Regions from separate parts of the Marinomonas profundi genome, predicted to be linked through region 1. Evidence: predicted binding sites of a transcription regulator. Region 1 holds the regulator's gene; the other holds the start of a gene.

Evidence for each region. Region 1 encodes LexA, which represses DNA repair genes until DNA is damaged. Its sites were predicted from a motif close to TACTGTNTANNTANACAGTA; they were not measured.
Region 2: a site for LexA is predicted at 4,104-4,123, ahead of J8N69_RS05770 (YebG family protein). Genes of this name have one in related genera too.

The regions. Positions count from the first base shown of each region.
Region 1 is NZ_CP073013.1:3,571,360-3,578,503, reverse strand. Features, by position in the region: gene topA (type I DNA topoisomerase) at 1-1,513, shown strand, start outside; gene J8N69_RS16730 (DUF6586 family protein) at 1,510-1,980, shown strand; gene J8N69_RS16725 (hypothetical protein) at 1,983-2,249, shown strand; gene lexA (transcriptional repressor LexA) at 2,379-3,002, opposite strand; gene dinG (ATP-dependent DNA helicase DinG) at 3,072-5,192, shown strand; gene J8N69_RS16710 (DEAD/DEAH box helicase) at 5,304-6,671, shown strand; gene J8N69_RS16705 (protein adenylyltransferase SelO) at 6,836-7,144, shown strand, end outside.
Region 2 is NZ_CP073013.1:1,229,466-1,236,609, reverse strand. Features, by position in the region: gene J8N69_RS05785 (DUF6172 family protein) at 1-294, shown strand, start outside; gene J8N69_RS05780 (ABC transporter ATP-binding protein) at 376-2,211, opposite strand; gene J8N69_RS05775 (aspartyl/asparaginyl beta-hydroxylase domain-containing protein) at 2,529-3,500, opposite strand; gene J8N69_RS05770 (YebG family protein) at 3,667-4,083, opposite strand; gene J8N69_RS05765 (mechanosensitive ion channel family protein) at 4,210-5,100, shown strand; gene J8N69_RS05760 (DUF1439 domain-containing protein) at 5,097-5,684, shown strand; gene J8N69_RS05755 (FKBP-type peptidyl-prolyl cis-trans isomerase) at 5,799-6,278, shown strand; gene J8N69_RS05750 (hypothetical protein) at 6,503-6,871, shown strand; gene J8N69_RS05745 (class II fumarate hydratase) at 6,875-7,144, shown strand, end outside.

The sequences.
Region 1 (7,144 bases):
AGAAGCTCACGAAGCCATCCGACCTTCGGATGTGAGTATTCGTGTGGATGACTTGCAAGGCATGGAAAAAGACGCTCACCGCTTATATGACTTGATTCGTAGTCAATTCATGGCGTGTCAAATGACTCCGGCGCTCTATACCTCTACAACGATTACCGTGACCAGTGGCGATTATGAGTTTAAGGCCAAGGGGCGTATTTTGCGTTTTGATGGTTACACTCGCGCCATGCAGACAGTAGCGAAAAAAGGCGAAGACAATATCTTGCCAGATGTAGGGCAAGGAGAATATCTGGATCTTAAAGAGTTGTTGCCTGAGCAGCATTTCACCAAACCTGTGGCGCGTTTTAGCGAAGCAAGCTTGGTTAAAGAACTTGAGAAGCGCGGCATTGGTCGTCCGTCGACATACGCTTCTATCATTTCTACGATTCAAGATCGTGGTTATGTGCGCGTTGAGAATCGTCGCTTTTACGCTGAAAAAATGGGCGATATTGTGACTGAGCGCTTGGTTGATAGCTTTAATTCTTTAATGAATTTCAGTTTTACAGCGCAAATGGAAGAGCAATTGGACGATATTGCGGAAGGCCATAAAGACTGGATTAAAACGCTGAATGCGTTTTATAAAGATTTCAGCTCCGTGCTTGCGAAAGCCGAGTCGCCAGATGGCGGCATGATGCTAAATGAGCCCACACCGACAGACATTGAGTGTCCAACCTGTTCTCGTCCGATGCAGATTCGTACCGCCAGTACGGGCGTCTTTATGTCTTGTTCTGGTTATGTGCTGCCACCGAAAGAGCGTTGTAAAGCAACGATTAACCTTGTTCGTGGCGATGAAGTGGTTGCGGTAGACGATGAAGAGGGCGAATCTAAAGCGCTCATCAATAAGCATCGCTGTAAAATCTGTGGCTCGGCTATGGACAGCTACTTGATGGATGAGCACCGCAAACTGCATGTTTGTGGTAATAATCCGGCTTGCTCTGGTTACGAAGTGGAAGCGGGTGCGTTTAAGATTAAAGGCTACGACGGTCCGACGCTTGAATGTGATAAGTGTGGCTCTGAAATGCAGCTCAAAACAGGTCGTTTTGGTAAGTATTTCGGTTGTACCAGCGATGACTGTAAAAACACCCGTAAACTGCTGAAAAGTGGTGAAGCCGCGCCGCCAAAAATGGATCCTGTGCCTATGCCTGATCTGGCGTGTCAAAAAGTAGAAGACCACTATGTGCTTCGAGATGGTGCCACTGGTTTGTTCTTGGCGGCCAGTCAATTCCCGCGTAAACGGGAAACTCGTGCGCCCTTGGTGGAAGAGTTATTGCCTTATATGGATCAAATCGATCCTAAGTATCACTTTTTTGCGAAAGCGCCCAGGAAAGATGCTGAAGGGCGCCCCGCTATTATTCGCTACAGCCGTAAGACAAAAGAGCAGTATGTCATGACGGAAGAAGAAGGCAAACCAACGGGCTGGAAGGCGTTTTATGTTGGTTCTAAGTGGGTGATCGAAGAGGGTAAGAAAAAATGAGCGGCGTCACCTTGGCGAGTTTGACCAATCAAAAGCTGGATACGGCAAGGCGTTTTATTCAGCAGAGTCAAGAGAGTGGCGAGGCATGGTTAAACGTTGGGCTGGAAAGTTCGGCTATTTTTCAATTAAGAAGTGCGTTAAATGGCTTGTTGAAAGAAGTGTCGACGGCTTATTCGCTGTCTGGCTCTCTGGATGTCGCTAACTTGCTGCTTGAAGCTGAAAAAAAACAGATAATGATTCCAGTATTAACCGAATTGGCGGACTTGCTTTCGCGCTCTGATTCTTGGTGTTTTCAGTTGAATCAGGCTTATTTGGTGCAGTTTGAATGTCGAGCTTCCGCCTCATCAGTCGTTCAAGGCGATAACCTGATTGGTCGTGGCAGTGATGCTGGCGCATCGGTGAGTTTGTATTTGGCGAAACTGATCGAATTGGTATTACGTTTTAGAGAAGAGTCATCAGAGTATTGAATATGAAAGAGTCCTACCTAGAGATTGTTGAGCTGGATAACGGCGATATTGTGCTGCGTCCAGCCAGTGAAAATGGTGAGGAAACCGTTCCGTTGGCAATATTGCAGATTCCAAATGATACCCGATCTTATTTAAAAGATCGCTATTTTGAATTAGCAAAATGCATGTTCCATGCCGGGGTTGATTTTGTTTACTCAGACGATTCGTTTTTTGATGAAGACTCAGAGTATCTTGATGAAGAAGAGTTTCGTCCTAAAATCTTGCATTAATTTTGTGGGTTTTGTGGCGTGGAATTAATGACCAATAAAAAAGCGACGCTTAGGCTTCGCTTTTTTATTGGTGATTTTGCTTGTTGGTTTTGACGTTTGTCTTGATGATCGAGCTCAAAAACATAGAACTCAAAGACCTTGTCGAATAACCCCAACGGATAAGCCTTCAATGGCAAAATCTTCGCTTTCAAGGTCGACGATGATGTCGTTGAATGCTTCATTTGCTGGAATAAGGCGGACAATATGGCCATTCTGTTCGAAGCGTTTAACCGTTACTTCATCGCCAATGCGGGCGACAACAATTTGCCCATTACGAACCTCAGTGGTTTTGTGTACGGCCAGCAAATCCCCCTCCATAATGCCAATGTCTTTCATGCTGGTGCCTGATACGGACAGAAAGTAGTCGGCTTGAGGAGAAAACATATTGGCGGGTATGTTCACGTGAGAAGCAATGTTCTCTTGCGCCAAAATAGGGTACCCTGCTGCCACTTTGCCGATGACAGGTAGGCCAAGGTCTTCTTTGGCTTCATCATTGGATGCACGGTCAACTAAGCGTATTCCTCGTGAGGCGCCAGACAGCATCTCTATTGCGCCTTTTTTACACAAGGCTTTGAGATGTTCTTCGGCCGCATTAGGGGATTTAAATCCTAGTCGACGGGCTATTTCTGCTCTCGTAGGTGGAAAACCAGTTTCACTGATAAATTCGCGAATGGTTTCTAGTACGTCAGATTGTCTTTTGGTCAATTTAATCATAGGGCATCTGGTTGTTTATACAGTAACTGTTATTATATACAGCATTCTTAACGATACTCAATGATATAAATGCTTTCAGACGAACTAAAAACACAAATTCAACTTGCATACCGAGCCTCTTTGGAGGCGAAGTCCCATAAACCAAGGGCTGGGCAGCGCCAGATGATTGGTGCGATTGCACGCACCTTGGGAAATATTAAACAAGGCTCAGAAGGTGAGCGACTGGATGAAAAACACGTTGCCGTGATTGAAGCCGGTACCGGCACGGGCAAAACCTTGTCGTATTGTCTTGCTGCCATTCCCATTGCGAAAGCGCGAGGCTTGAAATTAATCATTTCTACTGCAACCGTTGCTTTGCAAGAGCAGATTCTGCACAAAGAGTTGCCAGACCTGCTTGAGCATACCGATCTGGTTTTTAAGTACACGCTTGCTAAAGGGCGAGGGCGTTACCTGTGTTTGAATAATCTTGAGGGTTTTTTGAATTCTGAAGAGCAAGCCATGGATGACATGTTTGCGGGCCTTTTTGAGCAGCACCTCCATTCAGACGATGTTAATACCGTGCTTTACCAAGAGATGGATGCCGCCTTGCAAAAAGGCGACTGGGATGGCGACAAAGACAATTGGGCTGGCATCGTCCGTGACCAAGACTGGCGGCGCTTAACCACGGATCATCAGCAATGCACCAATCGTAATTGTGCGAATTATTCAGCTTGTCCGTTCTTTAAAGCGCGGGCAGAGATAGAAGTCGCCGATGTCATTGTGGCCAACCACGACTTGGTGTTGGCAGACTTGTCATTAGGCGGTGGCGCTATTTTGACGCCACCAAAAGACACTATTTATGTGTTTGATGAAGGCCATCACCTGCCTGACAAGGCGATTGGCCACTTTCGACATGAAGTGCGTTTGCAGCAAAGCATCACTTGGCTTCGTCAGCTGGAAAAAAACTTAGTCAACCTTAAGCAAGAGTTGACGAGTGAGGTGAGTTTGACGGGGAATTTATTGTTAAAAATCCCGCAGCAAATACAGAGTGTTGTGAATTTTATTCAATATGCTCAACAAGGTTTGGCTCCTTATATTCAAGGTTTAGGGCTGGATCAAGACAATAACCAACATCGTTTTGTATTTGGTCAGATTCCTGATGAATTGCGCCAATTAGCTTACAGCTTGCAAACGTCCTATCAAAAGTTGTTTAACAGTATTGAAAATATCCAAGATGAATGCAAAAAGACCAAGCAAAATGAAGGCATGGGTGTCACGCCTGAAACCGCCGAAATCTGGCAGCCTATTTTGGGGGTTATTCTTGGTCGTTTAGAGCAATGTATAGGGTTGTGGCGCTTGTATTCTGCGGTTGATGACCAAAATTTTCCGCCTAATGCCCGTTGGTTGGTGTTATCTGGCCAAGGAATGGAGCAAGATATCGAGCTAGGCGGTTCTCCTATCTTGGCCGCCAATACATTAAAGCAACAGCTGTGGGACAAATGTTTTGGGGCGGTCGTTACGTCGGCCACTTTAACCGCTTTGAATCAGTTTCATCGTTTTAATATGCGTTCTGGTGTGCCGAGAGAGAGTGAATATTTACGTGTCATGAGCCCATTTGATTTTCAAAAAAATGGTCTTTTGGTGGTGCCAAATATGCAGCATGAGCCCGGTCGGGTGGAACAGCACACCGCTGAGATTGTTGCCTATTTAGATAAAAACGTGAAGGCGGCAAAAGGCAGCTTGGTGTTGTTTTCTTCACGTCGCCAAATGGAAGAGGTGGCGCAATCTTTATCTGCTGGGTTGCAGGAAATTTTGCTGATGCAAGGAGAGCAATCTAAGCGGGTGATTTTGGATTCACATAAAGCACGTATTGATGAGGGTAAAGGCAGCTTGTTGCTGGGGCTTGCTAGCTTCGCAGAGGGGGTTGATTTGCCGGGAGAGTATTTGACCTGCGTGTACATTGCCAAAATTCCTTTTGCTGTGCCAGATGATCCCGTTGAGGCAACCCTGGCGGAATGGATACAAAAACGTGGCGGTAACCCTTTTATGGAAATCACCATACCAGACGCCTCTTTGCGTTTAGTGCAGGCAACAGGGCGATTGCTCAGAAGTGAGCAAGATTCTGGCGAGATTCATATATTGGATAAGCGTTTACGAACCAAGCGCTATGGTCCGCAGCTAATTAGCAGCTTGCCGCCTTACCGATACTGATAAAGTTCGTTTAACAAACTAGAAGCAAGAGGTGATAAAACCTGATCAATTAGGTACACTCTTGCGAAGATTATTAACCTTATAACACAATAGAAGCGTATAGATTCCAATATGGAAAACCAAACTCAAGAAGCACAAGCAGAAACCACCGCAAAACCTAAGCGTACTCGTCGCCCTAATAAGCGCCCAAGAAATAATGATGACAGCCCAGTAAGTGCCCAAGCGGATACGCCAACCAGCAATGATAGCAATGAGACAAAGCCTGCTGGGAATACAAACGCTAAAATTTGGTCTATAGACGATTTTCCGGTTGCTGAAGTAGAAGGTAAGTTGCGTTTTCATGATTTAAACCTTCCTGATCGAGTGATCAAGTCCATTGCTGAAATGGGATTTGAATACTGTAGTGAAATTCAAGCTGAAACCTTGCCGATGACCTTGCTTGGTTATGACATTATTGGACAAGCACAGACGGGCACGGGAAAAACCGCGGCTTTTTTGATCGCGATGATCAGTGATTTTCTGGATTACCCTCTTGAAGAAAAGCGCGCGAACAATTTTGCGCGTGGTTTGATTATCGCCCCGACTCGTGAATTGGCAATACAGATTGCTGATGAAGCGATTAAGCTTACTTCAAACTGCCATTTGAATGTGGTTACTTTGGTCGGTGGTTTAAGTTATGAAAAACAAAAAATCGCTTTAGAAACCGAAAATGTGGATATTTTGGTGGCAACACCAGGGCGTTTGTTGGACTTTGCTCGCAGTCGCAAGGTGCAATTGGGTAAAGTAGAGTGTTTGGTGCTGGATGAGGCCGATCGCATGCTGTCAATGGGGTTTATTCCGGATGTGAAAAGTATTATCCGCATGACGCCGCACAAAGAACTAAGACAAACCATGTTGTTTAGCGCGACTTTCCCAAAAGATATTCAAGCGCTTGCACAGCAGTGGACCTATTGCCCTAAAGAAGTGTCTGTGGTGCCAAAAGAAGCGACCAATCAGAACATTGATCAGGTGATTTATACCGTTGAAGCCGATCAGAAATGGCCGGTATTAAAACAGTTGATTAATGAAAATGGTGGTCAACGCACAATTATTTTTGCTAACCGCCGTGATGAAACGCGTGATTTGTATGAGCGTTTGCGTAAGGCGAATATTAATTGTGCAATTTTGTCGGGTGAAGTGGCGCAAGATAAGCGAGTGAAAACCTTGAATAATTTTAAAGAAGGCATTATTCAAGTGTTGGTTGCAACCGATGTGGCAGGGCGTGGTATTCACGTCGATAATGTAGAGTTAGTTGTCAATTATTCATTACCAGAAGACCCTGAGGATTATGTGCATCGCATTGGTCGTACGGGTCGTGGCGGCGAAATGGGTAAATCAGTCAGTTTCGCCAGCGAAGACGATGCCTTTATGATCCCAGAAATTGAACGAGTCGTCGGCGAAAGTATTCGCTGTGAATATATGGTTGATACGTCTCGATAAACATCGCTTAGAGACCTTTATGTGACGACTAGGCTGGCCAATATGGTGTTGAACATAGAGTAAGAGTGCTCATTTATACGTTATAAGTTCGGCTTTCTTATTTTGTTGCCTTGGCTGCCTTTGTGACATCTCATAAAGGTCTCGCTTACTTTTAGTGAGACAAGATGAATTTACAACACTACTTTGCAAACTTGGGATCTGAGTTTTCTTCGAAAACTCAGATCCAGCCACTTCATCAGCAGCGCTTGGTTGAATTTAACCCATCGCTCGCGACTTTTCTGTCTATCGATATTAAATCCCCTCCAACAAAACGCCTATTAAGCGGTGAAGACCTTGTGCCTTCTAGCCTGAGTATGGTTTATGCAGGTCATCAATTTGGTGGTTTTTCTGCTCAGTTGGGTGATGGTCGCGGTGTGTTGTTGGGCGAGGTTCGTGGTCAAGATGGCTTATTGTATGATTTGCATATGAAGGGC
Region 2 (7,144 bases), 1.3 Mb from region 1:
GCCACGAAAAGCGAGGTCAAAAAATACCTAAAAAGAGAGCGTAATAAAGCCTTGCCTGAGTACGCTGATTTTTGGGGATTTGATTGCCGTTTTGGTCAAACCGAAGCGTTGGCTGAAGAGATTCATGTCGCTCAAATTAACGAAAAAATCAGCTTTGCTGAAAGCCAAGAATGGACTGAGTTTTACCTTGAAATTCTAGCCGCGCCAGCACAACGTACAAAGCGTGAAGAGACTGACGAGCAAGACGAAGACGCAGAGAGCGAAGCGCCAGAAGAGAACGACGAAGAGCGATAAGCTCTGCGATTAGATCACAGATAATAAAAACGCCAGATCAAGTGACCTTGCTCTGGCGCTTTTGTTTGAGGAGCTCGTTTATCAACGATAACCTTGCGCTTGCAAGGTAAACAAATGCGCGTATTGACCTTGTTGAGCCAGTAATGACTCGTGGGTGCCGTGCTCTTTGATTTGCCCATGTTCCATGACGATGATTTCATGGGCTAAACGCACGGTAGAAAAGCGATGGGAAATCAGAATCGCCATTTTATCCTTAGTGTGTTGTTGGAAATGTTGGAAAATATTGGCTTCGGCTTGAGCGTCCATCGCTGCGGTGGGTTCGTCGAGCACCAATATATCCGCGTCTTCGCGCATGAAGGCGCGTGCCAAGGCGACTTTTTGCCATTGCCCGCCAGACAATTCTTGCCCGCCTTTAAACCAACGCCCTAGCTGCGTCTGATAGCCCTGTTCAAGTTCGCGGATAAAGTCAGTGGCTTTGCCTAATTCAGCGGCTTTTGCCCAACCGGTTTGGTCCGTAAATCTATCATTGTCGCCCGCGCCAATGTTTTCACCAACGGTAAACTGATAACGCACAAAGTCTTGGAAAATCACCCCGACCCGTTTGAGTAAAGCGGTTTCGTCCCAGTCGAGCAAGTCTAACCCATCCAATAAAATTCGCCCTTGCGTTGGGTTATAAAGGCGCGTCAGCAGTTTGATTAGTGTGGTTTTACCAGAGCCGTTTTCACCGACAATGGCGAGGCTGTGTCCAGGGCGAATGTGAAGGTTGATGTCAGCAAGGGCGGGCCGTTCGCTGCCCGGATATTGGAAGGTGACGTTTTCAAAACGGATGCCGTCGTTGGGGTTGGGGCCAATCAGCTGGCCATTGGTCGCCAGTGGCGTTTCTTGCTCTAAATATTCGTAGAGATTAGACAGATACAAGTTGTCTTCGTACATGCCACTAATGGCGGTTAACGATGACGATACTGCGCTTTGGCCCTGTTTAAACAAGAGCAAATACATGGTCATTTGACCCAAGGTAATGGCGCCAACAATGGTGTCGCTGACGATCCAAGCATAGGCACCGTAAAACACCAAGGTGCTGATCACGCCAAGGGCAAAGCCCCAGCTTTCTCGACGTAAAATAAGCCGTTTACTTTCTTTGAAGAGCTTTAAAAAAATGTCGGTATAGCGCTGTAAAAAACGTTCCCCTAATTGATAAAGGCGAACTTCTTTGATGTTGTCTTCCCGCGCCAGCAAGGTTTCTAAATAGTTTTGCTGACGGACTTCTGGTGAGCGCCAACGAAACATTAAAAAGGCATCACCAGAAAACTTCGCTTCGGCCACAAACGCGGGCAAGGCACCACAGATCAATAACAGCAGCGCCCATGGGGAAAAATGCCAGAGCAACACCGCAAAACTGGATAAAGAAATGGCATTTTGCAGCAAGGTAAAGGTCTTGTTCACTAAGGCGAGTGGACGACTGGAAGCCTCGCGGCGTGCTTGCACCAGCTTGTCGTAAAATTCAGAATCTTCAAAATGCGACAGGGTGAGACTTTGTGCTTTGTCCAAAATCATCACGTTGACTTTTTGCCCTAACAACCCCTGCAATATGGCTTGCTGAGCGGTTAATGAACGTTGGGCCGCGGCAATCACCAGCACCAAAATGCCTTCTAATAGCACATAGTTGAGCGCGGTTTGATAATGCAGTACCTGATCTTGCTGGTAGCGTTTCATCGCGGCGAGCACGGCATCGACAATTAATTGTCCAATGTACGCCATAGCCGCTGGCAAGACACCCGCAATTAAAGTGGCAAGCGCTAGCCCGATGGTTAACGCGGGTGACGTTTGCCACACCAACTCAATGGCGCGACGACTGTAACGGAAGACACCAAGCATATTTTTATCAAGTGTATTGTTGGGAGTATTAGCGGGTTTCATTAACCGTCCTAGCTGTTAGATAGCAACATTAAAACGCTATATAGTACAAACTATTAGAAGTTTAATCATTTGTTAATGAATTGCGCACCTAAACCGCTGGTGGGAATAAAAATAGATTTTGTAAGGCCGTTAAAGAAGGTGTCGCAGAAGGTAATCATCGAAGGTTGGATAAGTGTTGTAGGCCTGATGAGGGAGGCACGACCGTTATCAGGCGTTGGGTTGTGTGGGGGTTGTGATGCCGGATTACATCTTCGTTCCTTGATTCATCCGGCCTACGGGTTGGTGTAAGTTATGGTTTTGTAGGCCTTATCTTTTTTTTAGAAAAGCAGCCAAGAAATAAGTTGAATTATCCCTATAATAGCGCCTGCTAATATTAGTAGGAGCAGGCTATTAACGGTGTATTTTAAGCGTTTATAGGCTTTTCGATTAGTCTGTTTCAATGTTTTACTTTGTGCTAGTAGGGGTGCCACTGTTTTGAATATTTTATTCGCCAGGCCGCTTTTATCGTCACTGGTGTTGGGAACGATGGATGCCTTCATCAGAATTTTATAGCAAAAATTAATCATCTTACCGAGGGGATTAACGGGACGGTCAAAATCACACATTAAAATCAGTCTACTTTGATCTGTGTTGTTTTTGACGAAATGTAAGTAGGTTTCATCAAATAACAGATCCTTGCCATCTTGCCATGAATACTGTTGTCCATCGATATTAATGAAACAGCTTTGAGTGTTGGGCGTTTCCAGGCCTAAATGGTAGCGTAACGAACAGGCGACAGGATCAAGATGGCGTGTGAGCTCTGAATTAGGTGGCATAAAGGCAAACATCGCCCCATTGATATTTTTTATTTTACTCAAAATTTCTGTCGTTTTAGGGCACATATTTTGAGCTGAGGTATGTGTGTAGCCATACCATTTTAGATAAAATTTTCTCCAGCCATACTTGTGGAAGGTTCGAAACCCTACATCGTAATAGGCATCTGAACCTTGTTTATTAATATTTTCTAGCTCCCCTTTCTGCTGGAGTGCTAGAGCCTCGTCCCGTATTATTTCCCAGTTCTCACGCAATGCATCCAATTCTTTATACTGGAGAGTATCAATAATAGGATGGCGGACCTTTCGGCAAGAAAATAGGTAGAGCAGGCAATTTAATGGCGCGAAGATTGGCCAGCCTTTACGAAAATATTCCGACCAGCTGTTATAGCGAATATTTCCTCTGTGCGTATAAATGTAATACATAGAGCACATGCTAAAAGTGGCAATGACGAGTAGGATTGCGGCAAGCTGCATTTTTATTTCCTATTTCTTGATGATCGGTCTCTTTATTTGCTAATTATTTACCAATCGTCATGAAATGTGAATACCTCAAATGAGGTATGCATTTATCTGCTCTTTAATTTCGTATTGATGTATTTATTTGAGTGATTATGGTGTCAAAGGTGAATTTGATGCGGCTTTATGCCGCATCGCTTTCAGCGAACTCGCTGCTGTCATCGTCAAACACCACATTGCTTTCCTCTTCTTCGTACAGGACATCTTCGTCCGGTTCTATCACAAGATCTTCAAGGGGCTTTTTAGGAGATGACTCGGTTAGGTCGAGTTGGGCGGTTTTAGTGGCGCTTTTTTTCGATTTTGGTGTGGTTTTTTTCTTATTGCTTAACACCTCTAAGAGAAGGTCTTTGTGTTCAGCCAGGTACATGGAAAGAGCTTCCTTCTGGCTGCGATCGTTCGCTAGTTGGCTTTGGTCTAAAATGTCGTATAGAGCTTCTGCTGTATCCAATAATTTGTCATAAACATCGGCTTGCGCTTTTGAAGTAAACGTCATTTTTTCGATTCCATCGCGTTCTACTACATATTTTATAATGACAGGCATGATCCACCTCATGGAAATAATACTGTATAAATGTACAGTATTATTTCCCGCCTTGTCCAGTGCTTTTAATTTGTTGATCGAGACAATAATGCTAAAGTAGCGCCCTTGATAAAGGAAGCTGTGTTTATGCCATTTGACTTTTCTCAAATAGATTTCCCCCAATGGGATTTTTCTATTATCTCAGAGCACGCGGAAATTGCGCTTACATTAGCGTGGGTCCTGCTTTTTTACGTTATGCGCCGTTATACCAAACGAGCAATTCGTTCACATCAAAAAATTGAACACGACCAAAAACGGCAACGAATTAATACGGTCGATAATCTTTTTAACCTGTTTTTGGTGGTGGGTTTGGTGTTGATTTGGTCATCTGAACTGCAAAACATTGCCATTTCTATTGCGGCTTTTATGGTGGCATTGGTGATTGCCACGAAAGAGTTTATCGCTTGTATTGTAGGGGCGTTCTATCGTGCTAGCACACGACCTTATCAAGTAGGCGATTGGATACGAATCGCTAACTATGAAGGTGAGGTGACAGACAGTGATTGGCTATCGACAACCTTGTTTGAAGTCGACTTAAAAGGCGGAAGTTATACCTATACAGGCCGTACCACCGTGGTTCCTAATAGTGTATTGCTGGTCCATACCGTACAAAATCTGAACTATATGCGGCGCTATGTTACCCACACGTTTTCTATTTCACGGCAAACCGATGATGTGAATTTATATTTAATAAAAGAGCAAATACTGGAAAAAATTCGTGAATACAGTGAGCATTTTCATGACGTGGCCATTCGCTATAACAGTCTGATTGAAAAGCGCTTAGACATTAAAATATCTGGCCCTGAGCCAAGAGTACGCATCACCACGACACGAGATGGTTACAATGTGTTTACCGTGTCTTTATTTTGTCCGACGGAAGAAGCGGTGGAAATTGAACAAAAAGTCACCGAAGCGTTTATGGCATTTTGGTTTGAGAAGCGCGATGCGAGGGCGATTGCGATTAGGGGGGAAGGATGATGGTTGGCCTGCGTATTAGCACACTTTTTGTGGTGGGCATGTCGTTATTGTTAGCGGGGTGCAATAGCTTTCGTGTGAGCGAAAATGACGTCAACACTGAAGTCGCCAAGCAGCTGGCTCAGCAGCAAGACACGCCGATTAAGCTTTTGTTAAATGGCAATACCTTGAATTTGGATTTGCTGGTGACCGGGGCGGATATTGATTTTACCGAACGCGATGGTGGCTTGGTTCTGGTTGATTTAACTAGCAATATGACAGGTACGTTAATGGCATTCGGTCAGACATTTTCGTTGACGACAAAAGTCAATCCGTCTTTTGAATCGGGTGTGCGCATTGAAGAAGATCGTCTGTATTTAGTGGCCCCGAAAATCATCAAAATTGACGTCGAGGGCGCGAGTTTTAATGACCAAATGCTGCGCTCGACTTTAGGCTCTTTACATGACGACTTTGAAAAAGCCCTTGTCGCGTATTTTGATGAACACCCAGTGTATGTGCTCAATCACTCGCCGTTTGAAAAAACCGCGGCAAGGCTGGTGAAAGACATTATTATCACCGAAGATTCTCTCGAATTGTCAATTTTCTAATGCGCTTTTGTTGGGCTGCGTTTCTTTATTAGGCAAGGCTGAGAGTTGGCTTTATAATGCCGCGATAAAATGAGCGGTAACGCTTAATCGTTGAATTAAAAATGAGGAAACAACATGTCGATTGCAGACAATCAAGTGGTTCAATTTCACTACACCTTGCGCCACGGCGAAGAATTGATCGAAACCTCGGCGGGTAAAGACGCCGCGGCGTATTTACATGGCCACGGCAATGTTATTCCAGGGCTTGAAAAAGCCATGGAAGGAAAACAAGTCGGTGACGAATTTGAGGTGACGGTTGCCTGTGCCGATGCGTATGGCGAGCGCCATGAAGACCGTCAGCAACAAGTGCCAGTCAAACACTTGCAAGGCGCGAAACGCTGGAAAGCTGGCATGGTTGCCATGGTGCAAACCGATAAAGGTATGCGTCAGGTTACCGTGGTAAAAGTGGGTTTGAAGCGTGCGACAGTGGATTTAAACCACCCTTTGTCTGGCAAAGATTTGACCTTCAATATCCAAATCGTAGACGCTCGTGAAGCCACCAATGATGAAATCGCCCATGGTCATGCCCATGGCGTTGGTGGTCACCACCACTAAGCTTTATTGAGCTAATTTATTTACCTAAAGCCCCTGTTATGGATGCCGTAGCAGGGGCTTTTGTGCTTTAAGGTTTGTTATGTCTATGGCGTGGGTTGATTTTAATCAACTAAGCGCAGCAAATATTAAATTTTAATAAGAATCGTTATCAACACCTTGACAGCGTCGATTCCTCCGCACATTATTGATAATAATTATCATTTATATGTTTGGAGGATAAAGTGATGAGCCATTATCTAGTGCCATTTTCAGTGCTCGAGCAAACCATTCAAGCCGGTCAGTGCGCAGACTCGCCAGAAGTGCTCTATCATTATTTAAACCTGACAGAAGAATACGCTGAGCGTTTGAATATTACCGATGCCACTTTGTTACACCAGCGAGTGTTCAATGTCTTATTAGACACAGTGTGCGATACCAGCCTTGCGCCGCACTGGCGTCAAATCTGTTTAGACAAGGTGTATTTGCCTTTGTCGCATCTCAAGCACTTAATCGTGACGTATCAAGATGCGAAAAGCTATTTCAGAATGGAGCACAATCTGCGAATTTTGAGCCATTATTTTCTTTCTTCTTTCGAGCAACAAGAGCCACATTGAGAGGTGAATATGCGTATTGAAAAAGACAGCATGGGGGCGTTAGAGGTTCCTGAAAAAGCGCTCTACGGCGCGCAAACACAACGCGCCATTAACAACTTCCCCATTAGCGATGAGCCACTTCCTGAAGCCTTTATTCGCTCGCTTATTTTGATCAAGGCCGCCGCGGCACGCGCTAATGAGACCCTTAAATGCCTAACGCCTGAATTGTCTCAAGCCATCCAAAAGGCCTGTGATGAGCTTTTAAATACCGATGATTTGATGCAGCATTTTCCT